Regions from separate parts of the Proteiniclasticum sp. C24MP genome, predicted to be linked through region 1. Evidence: riboswitches for the same ligand, from Rfam matches in the RefSeq annotation. Region 1 holds a riboswitch; the other holds the start of a gene.
The links. Region 1 has a riboswitch for S-adenosylmethionine ahead of metK (methionine adenosyltransferase). Riboswitches for the same ligand answer to the same signal wherever they lie in the genome.

Region 2: linked by a shared signal. The riboswitch ahead of ACHAL6_RS07780 (methionine ABC transporter ATP-binding protein) and the one ahead of metK (methionine adenosyltransferase) in region 1 are both predicted to bind S-adenosylmethionine.

The regions. Positions count from the first base shown of each region.
Region 1 is NZ_JBINJW010000012.1:15,383-19,831, reverse strand. Features, by position in the region: gene rpiB (ribose 5-phosphate isomerase B) at 1-376, shown strand, start outside; gene upp (uracil phosphoribosyltransferase) at 376-1,005, shown strand; tRNA gene ACHAL6_RS09470 (tRNA-Thr) at 1,329-1,403, shown strand; tRNA gene ACHAL6_RS09465 (tRNA-Tyr) at 1,411-1,495, shown strand; tRNA gene ACHAL6_RS09460 (tRNA-Tyr) at 1,578-1,662, shown strand; SAM riboswitch class I at 1,716-1,816, shown strand; gene metK (methionine adenosyltransferase) at 1,890-3,080, shown strand; gene ACHAL6_RS09450 (DUF4153 domain-containing protein) at 3,196-4,449, opposite strand, start outside.
Region 2 is NZ_JBINJW010000008.1:38,383-42,831, forward strand. Features, by position in the region: gene ACHAL6_RS07765 (4Fe-4S dicluster domain-containing protein) at 1-687, opposite strand, end outside; gene ACHAL6_RS07770 (MetQ/NlpA family ABC transporter substrate-binding protein) at 881-1,675, opposite strand; gene ACHAL6_RS07775 (methionine ABC transporter permease) at 1,811-2,452, opposite strand; gene ACHAL6_RS07780 (methionine ABC transporter ATP-binding protein) at 2,442-3,413, opposite strand; SAM riboswitch class I at 3,511-3,616, opposite strand; gene purD (phosphoribosylamine--glycine ligase) at 3,718-4,449, opposite strand, start outside.

The DNA.
Region 1 (4,449 bases):
AGACTTTGGTACCTATACCAGAGAATCCTGTGATTATCCGGATATTTCAAAAAAAGTTTCTGCCAGCGTAGTTGACAAGGAGTCTGATTTTGGTATCCTCATATGTGGAACTGGAATCGGAATCGGTATAGCTGCAAATAAGGTGAAAGGAATCAGAGCAGCACTGTGTCATGATACCTTCAGTGCTCACGCATCCAGAGAGCATAATAATGCGAACATCCTGACTATGGGTGAAAGAGTAATCGGTCAAGCCCTTGCATTGGATATTGTAGACACCTTTTTAGGTGCTGAATTCGAGGGCGGAAGACATCAGACACGTATTGATAAAATAACCAGATTAGAAGAGGAAAATGCAGAACTTGAGGAGGAAAATTAATGAGCAGAATAATTGAAATCAATCATCCGCTGGTATTACACAAGCTGGCCATCATCAGAGACAAGAATACAGGGTCCAAGGAATTCAGAGAAGTGGTGGAAGAAATCTCTACACTTATGGCTTATGAGGTGACAAGAGATCTTCCAATGGAAGATGTGGATATTGAGACCCCGGTGGCAGTTGCCCACTGTAAAATCATCACAGGTAAAAAACTGGCGATCGTGCCAATTCTAAGAGCCGGTATCGGAATGGTTGACGGAATGCTCAAGCTTGTTCCTGCAGCAAAAGTCGGACACATCGGACTTTACAGAGATGAGAGTACACTTCAGCCAGTGGAATACTTCTGCAAACTGCCAAAGGATATTGAAGAGAGAGAAGTTATTGTTGTGGATCCGATGCTTGCAACAGGCGGGTCTGCCATTGACGCGATTCATATGCTGAAGAAAAGAGGAGCGAAGAGCATTAAGTTCGTAGGTCTTGTGGCGGCTCCTGAAGGAATCAAAGCTTTATCGGAGAAGCATCCTGATGTTGATATCTTCATCGCGGCAATTGATGAAAAGCTGAACGAACACGGATATATCGTTCCAGGACTGGGAGACGCAGGAGACAGACTCTTTGGCACCAAGTAACAGGTATTTCAGTCAGTCTATTGGGAAATGATTCTATACCCGCCATGAACAGATTATTTCAGTTCATGGCGGGTGTTTTTTTCAGGAACTGAATGGAAATTTTAAGGACAACAGAATTGGAAAACAGATGCGGTGAAAAAGCTGAAATCATCAGACGGATTTGAAGTGTCAAGAGACTCAAGAGTTTTATGAAGTGGGTGTGGAAAGAGATCTCCCCTCTTCAATATGACAAAAAATATCAAATAAAAAAACGGGATTTATTTTAAGAAAAACCCTTGAAATATCATCGTCTAGGCTATATACTAGTCTTTGTCAGTTCATTTGCTGGTGTGGCTCAATGGTAGAGCAGCTGATTTGTAATCAGCAGGTTGATGGTTCGATTCCGTTCACCAGCTCCACATTTTCGGAGGAGTACCCAAGTGGCCAAAGGGGGCAGACTGTAAATCTGTTGCAAGTTGCTTCAGTGGTTCGAATCCACTCTCCTCCACCATTATCCTTGAAAAATATGAGCAAATGTTATTGACAAAACCCTAAGACTGTTGTACTATAAATAGGCAGTTGTACACTGATAGGGAGGAGTACCCAAGTGGCCAAAGGGGGCAGACTGTAAATCTGTTGCAAGTTGCTTCAGTGGTTCGAATCCACTCTCCTCCACCACAAAAGACACAATTGTTTCAATTGCTGTCTTTTTTTATGAAAAAAATTGAATACTCTTATCAAGAGAGGTGGAGGGAAAGGGCCCTATGAAACCCGGCAACCTGTAGAAATACGTGGTGCCAATTCCTGCAGCGAATACGCTGCAAGATAAGAGAGATGTAGAACTTACGACACCTCTTCTTATTGTGAAGAGGTTTTTTATTTGTCTGAAAAAAGGGAGGAAAAAAATGAAAAGACTATTTACTTCAGAATCTGTAACAGAAGGGCATCCGGATAAAATATGCGATCAGATTTCAGATGCCATCCTGGACAGTATCCTTGAACAGGATCCGAAAGCCAGAGTCGCCTGCGAAACTGCCGTGACCACTGGTATGGTCATGGTTATGGGGGAAATCACAACAGACTGCTACGTGGATATTCCGAAGGTAGTGAGAAAAACTGTCACTGAAATCGGATATGTCCGTGCCAAGTACGGTTTTGATGCTGAAACATGCGCTGTGCTTACTTCCATTGACGAACAGTCACCAGATATCGCTCAGGGAGTCAACGCATCTCTGGAGACACGTGAGGGGGACCATGATGCCATGCTTCAGACTGGAGCAGGAGATCAGGGGATGATGTTCGGTTTCGCCACCAACGAAACGGAAGATTATATGCCTATGCCCATCAATCTTGCTCAGAAACTGGCCAGAAGGCTTGCGGAAGTAAGAAAGAATGAGACACTCACCTATCTCAGACCGGATGGGAAAACCCAGGTGACCATAGAGTATGATGAGAATGACAAACCTGTAAGGGTTGAGGCGGTTGTTCTCTCTACGCAGCACAGTTCTGTAGTGACCCAGGAAGAAATCAGAAGAGACATCATTGAACATGTGATCATGGCAGTTGTGCCTGAAGAACTCATGGATGAGAACACCAAGATCTACGTGAATCCAACTGGGCAGTTTATTGTAGGAGGACCACAAGGAGATTCCGGACTTACCGGAAGAAAGATCATTGTGGATACCTATGGCGGTTATGGAAGACATGGAGGCGGAGCTTTCTCAGGAAAAGATCCAACAAAGGTTGACCGTTCTGCAGCTTATGCAGCGAGATGGGTGGCGAAGAACCTTGTGGCAGCAGGAGTTGCCGACAAGCTGGAAGTACAGCTGAGTTATGCCATAGGTGTTGCAAAGCCGATTTCCATTGAGGTATTCACATTTGGAACGGAAAAAGTATCTCATGAGCGCATTATAGAAGTCATTAGCAGGATATTCGACCTTAGACCAGGTGCAATCATCCGGGATCTGGATCTCCAGAAGCCGATCTATAGAAAGATTGCAGCTTATGGTCACTTCGGAAGAGATGACCTGGATCTGACATGGGAGAAGCTCAATAAAGTGGATGAAATCAGAAGTCTTTTGCCTGAACTGGCTTAACGCTGAAAGTCAGACGGAAAGACAGCATAATACCACGAAATAGAATAGAAAGCCTCAGTCACTCGAGTAAATCGAGATGGCTGAGGCTTTCTTCATGAATAATCATCAGACTGAATCAGTTTTTCATCTGGAGCAGGATATTGAAGTTGATGTAGTCGAAATCAAGCGTATCACTATCTGTTTTTCTTGCAGAGAGTTCTCTCAGGATGAGCTTGACGGAAACCCTGTCATTTTCCTTTAGGATGATGGAGTCTTCGTAGGCGATCTGAGCTTTTTGCATCTGATCTTCGTTTTCTCTGACGATTCTTTCGATGTCTTCTGACAGGTCTTCAGTCATGATCGGTTCCCCGTTCAATCGGACAATGAGATCTGTCACGTTATCCAGCTCGAGGGTGATTCCGTCGGTTTCTGCTGTTCTGGTATTGTAATTCACTGTGAATAGATAATCATATCCTTTAATGTCGATACCGGTCCGATCCATATCGGAACTTAAGTAGATGTATTCCATTTCCGGATATCTGTAGTAATCCTGTCTCTCGAACCCGAAAACGCTTTCGAAATCATTATACTCATAATCATCACCAAGATATTTGATCTTGCTGGGATCTCTTGAGTCAAAATAGCTCACGATGCTGGAGATGTTCTTCCGGTCTTCTTCAGACACATTGGTTCCCGGCTGTATGCTGCCGGACTGCAGCATGTCGTTCTTTTCCAGAAGCGCGGTGAATCTCTGATTCTGACTGAAACTGGATACACTGAATGCTGACAGCGGTCCCAGTATGGAAACCAGAGCGAAGATCGATAAGGTTACGGGAATGAAGATGTTGGTGAGTTTCTTTTTCACGATGAAGTAGACCATGATAAGCAGTACCCAGATGCCCAACAGTACCACGAAGTATCGGTTCTCAGTCACGCCATACTGTGCGATTCTTTTTCCGATGGATACGAACATCATAGCAAGTATTGGAAGAAGAATTCTCGGGAACCAGGTTCTGAAAATTTCGGCCAGTCTGTTTTCTTCAAGAATCGGGGTGATGAAGAAGATCACAGCTGCTGACACCACGGAGTACCATAATACAAGGTTCGATACCAGACCTCTAGGCCATTCCTGTGTCACGAGAATCTTAATGAAATACACATAGAGAATTCCGGTATAGATGGTAATCAGCGGAATGACGATATATAGTAGGAGAATCTTAAGCGCTTTGGAATAAGGGTAGCTTTCGAAGGATTCCTCCTTTTCGGGCAGTTTGGAGAGAAACATCAGTGCGCCGAAGATGAAAGTCACCATCAGGAAGAAATAGAAGAACCATTTCCCGTCGATGTCTGCATCAAATAAAGCGTTAATGGTGAATATGATGGCGGATAT
Region 2 (4,449 bases), on a different contig from region 1:
CTGCGTTGGAATTTTTGATACCAGATTCACATCCGTGTTCTTCAGAAGTTCGGTGAATCCAATGACGGAATCCGCATCCGAAGTGGAAAGAACAGTGATGTTCGCATTCTTGTAAAGTGATCTTAGAAGTCCGAGTCCTCTCAGGAAGTCCTCTCTCTCGTTTTCGTAAAGATAAGAGTCCACCTGACCGTAAAGTCCGCTTTCCTGTGCGTTGATGAGCACATTCTTCACATCTTCCTTGAAGGAAAGCTGCATGCCCCTCTTTCTGTTGGAAAGATTCTGGGTCTCGATGAGACCGAGTCCTTTGATCTTCTCTTTCAGTTCTTCGAAAGACAGCGTGCTGTAGTCGAAAGCTTCACGGGTTTCCTTTTCATAAAGAAAATCATTTTCAATGAGAATAACATCTACTTTATTTCCCATGAGATCCACTTTTGTTGTAACCTGCTTCACTGTACCAGATACGCTGGAGTACACAGGAACAACACTGTTGTTTTCACCGACACCAATGATCTGGTTGACGAGTACTCTGTCGTTTCTCTTGACGGTAGGTGAGCATTTCATGTTATGTTGCTGAGACAGTGAATATACCATGTTCTTTGGAGCATCAACATCTATGATTGTACTGAAATGTTCAGCTTCTTTGAACTTGGGCACATGCACTGCTTTGGATATTGAAAACAGTTTCATATACATCCCCCTAAATTTAATCTAAAATATAACAAATACACAATATAGTATAACATTGTAAACGTTCATTAACAATATTTGTCATTAAATTAACAATAGTTGTTTAAAGTAAAAACCGTTGATATACAACGGTTTTTACTGTTTTGATTTCTTTGATTGTGCCTGGTTTTATGCTGTTCTTTTTTAGTACAGTTTAAAATGCCGGGAAAATAGTTCCTTCATATTTTTCTTCTATAAAGGACTTCGTCTTTTCACTGTTCAGAACCTTGTCCAGTGCCTTTGTCTTTTCAGAATCCTTGTCCTCTTCTCTTACAGCCAGTACATTGGCATAAGGTGAATCACCGGACTCGATGAGAAGCGCATCCTCTAGAGGATTGAGATCTGCTTCGATGGCATAGTTGGTGTTGATCACCGCAGCATCCACATCAACGAGTGTTCTTGGCAGTGCTGGAGCATCAAGTTCTGTGAACTGAAGATTCTTCGGGTTTTCCGTGATGTCAAGAACGGATGCGATTTCCGAATCAGCCAGTGAAATGAGGCCATTCTCCGCAAGAAGCTTCAATGCTCTGGACCCGTTGGTAGCATCGTTTGGAATGGCTATGGTCGCTCCATCGGCCAGTTCTTCCAGATCTGTGATCTTATCGGAGTATAATGCCATTGGTTCGATGTGAACTCTGACCGTATAGGTGAGCCCGAGATTTTCGTTGCTGTTCATCTCTTCCAGATACGGAATATGCTGGAAGTAATTGGCATCCAGCTGCCCTTCCGAAAGAGCCTTATTTGGAAGAACATAGTCATTGAATATGGTGACTTCCAGTTCATAGCCAAGTTCCTTCAGGTCTTCTCTCACATTTTCCAGTATTTCTGCATGAGGTACAGCGGAAGCCCCGACAACGATCTTTTCATCAGCCTCTTCGCTGGTGCTGCACCCTGCAAGAATGCCCAGTGCCAATAGTGATGCAGTAAGTAATTTATATGTTTTTTTCATTTTTATTCCCTCGCTTTTGTTTATTATCTGTTTTTCAGATCTGTACTGATTTACTTTTTGTCTTATTTTCTGATTTTGTTCAATTTGTTAAAATATAAACAGCTTCATCGGGTCAGGATAACCTTTGACCACTGTCTATCTTAACAGCAGCTTGAAAATCTGGTTGCCTATGGATTGAATGATCTGCACAACGGCAAAGATCATGATGACGACGATGAACATGATGGTGTTTTCCCACCTGTAATAGCCGTAGTTTATGGCTACTGCACCAAGTCCTCCACCACCGATGATTCCTGCCATGGCAGAGTATCCTACGATATTGATGAATATATTTGTGATGCCCTGTACTAAATTCGGCAGAGCTTCAATGAGCATCACTTTGAAAATGATCTGAGCATTGGTTGCTCCAAAGGACTTCGCCGCTTCAATGATTCCTGGATCCACCGTATCCAGCGAACCTTCAATGATTCTGGCTGCAAAGGGTGTGGCAGCTATGGTCAGCGGAACGATGGCTGCGGTGGTGCCGATGGATGTTCCTACAATGAATCTTGACAGCGGAAAGAGGAGAAACATAAGAATAATAAACGGGAAACTTCTGAATACATTGATGAAGAAGTCCAGTGTATTATATAAGGAAGGTTTTGGTTTCAATCCTTTTTCCTTTGTATAAACCAAGACGATTGCGATGAAAAACCCGAAAAATATGGATAGGATTCCAGAAACGCTGATCATAAGCAATGATTCTAAAAGCGCCTCTATATAGCCGTTAAGATTCATTATGTATCACCTCCACATTCAAACCTTTTTCTACAAGATACGATACGATGTCTTCCTTGTCTTGAGGATTTATGTTGATTACCAGACTCCCCAGGACATTGCCGCTGAAGTTTTCAAGCTTGCCCCATACAATGGAAAAGTCCACATTGAGGTCCTTGCTCATATTCGTGATGATGGTCTGGTTGCTGTAATCTTTTGTGAAAAAGATTCTGATATTGATTCCCTTTGGCAGAATTTCCATTTCATCTTCCCCGATGAGCTTTTTCAGGCTCTTAGCGGGATTCAGGAACAGATCCTCCACTTTTCCAAGGGCAGACACTTTTCCGCCTTCCATCACCGCAACTCTCTGGCAGATGTCTTTTACGACTTCCATCTGGTGCGTCACCACAACCAGTGTCAGCCCAAGCTCTCTGTTGATTTTTTTCAGAAGAGCAAGGATTTCCTTGGTGGTGTTGGGATCCAGTGCTGAGGTTGCTTCATCACAGAGAAGAAATTCAGGATCCAGTGCAAGGGCCCTTGCAATGGCTACACGCTGCTTTTCTCCTCCAGATAATGAACGCGGTTTGCTTTTGTATTTGTCTGAAAGACCTACAAGATTCAGCAGCTCCTTGGCCCGGGTCTGTATTGTTTTTTTGTCATAGCCCCAGATTTCCATAGGAAGTGCCACATTTTCCAGTGCAGTTTTCTGATTCAGAAGATTAAAATTCTGAAAGATCATGGATACCTTTTTTCTGAGTCTGCGTACCCCGTCTGAGTCGAGCGAACCGATGCTGATACCATCTACGATGATATCTCCTTTGTTGAAAGGTTCCAGAGCATTGATGCATCGAAGCAGGGTAGATTTACCCACTCCGCTTCTTCCTACAATACCGAAGATCTCACCTTTCTCAATCCGGAAGGATACGTCTTTGATGACTTCCTGACTGTCATACTGTTTTTCAAGATTTTTAATTTCGATCAATCACTACACCTCACAATTTTTTCTGATGCAAGCATCAAAAACGGCAAAATAAAATTCGCCTAAGAATAAACTTAGACGAATGAAATCTAAAAGCTTATTCTCATCTTTCAGCTTACGCTGCAGGAATTGGCACCATATACAGCAGATGCTGTATTGGTTGCCGGGTTTCACAGGGCCTTTCCCTCCACCTCTCTAGATAAGAAAATATTAATATTTCGTTATATAAATAGTAACACGATTCGAAAAGATGTCAATAAACACTGGATGATATTTATCATTGTCATATTTGTAAAGGTTTAAATTCTTATATTCTCCCTATATCATTTCTGTAATAAAGGTTTTCATTGCGATTTTCATCAAGAAAATCATATACGTTTTTGAAGCATTCTGACTTCTGCCCTCTGGATACGACCGAAAGCACTCTGCCGGAGCTAGATAGAATTCTCTCCTGAAGCACTTTGCTCGCGTAGGAGAACACGCTGACCTGATCTGTTTCGGCATCGAAAAATGAGCTTACATCGATCTCTTTTTCGCAGGTCTTTGGATAGCCTTTAGCGGAAAGGACCACGCATAACGCACAGTCGGATGATAAGACCACATCTTCTTCCTGAAGCGTACCGTCCAGGGTTTTCATAAACAGAGTGTTCAGATCGCTCTCGAGGGTCTCCAGAAGGCTCTGGGTCTCCGGGTCCCCGAATCTCAGATTGTACTCCAGAAGATAGGTCCCTTTCTCCGTAAGCATCAGCCCGAAGAAGATGATCCCTTTGAACAGAAGCTGTTCTGCTCGGAGTCCCACCAGGGTCTTGTCCAGAATGTTCTTTCTGAAGTCTTTTTCCAGCTCTTCCGTAAAATAGGGATTAGGGGTCAGAGAACCCATACCACCGGTATTGAGCCCTGTTTCCCCTTCTCCGATCTTTTTGTGGTCCATGGTGGAATTCAAGGACAGAATGGAATTTCCATCAAACAGCGTGATGATGGAAGCCTCCTTTCCTGTGAGGTATTCTTCTATGACGACTTTTTTCGATGCTTCTTTGAA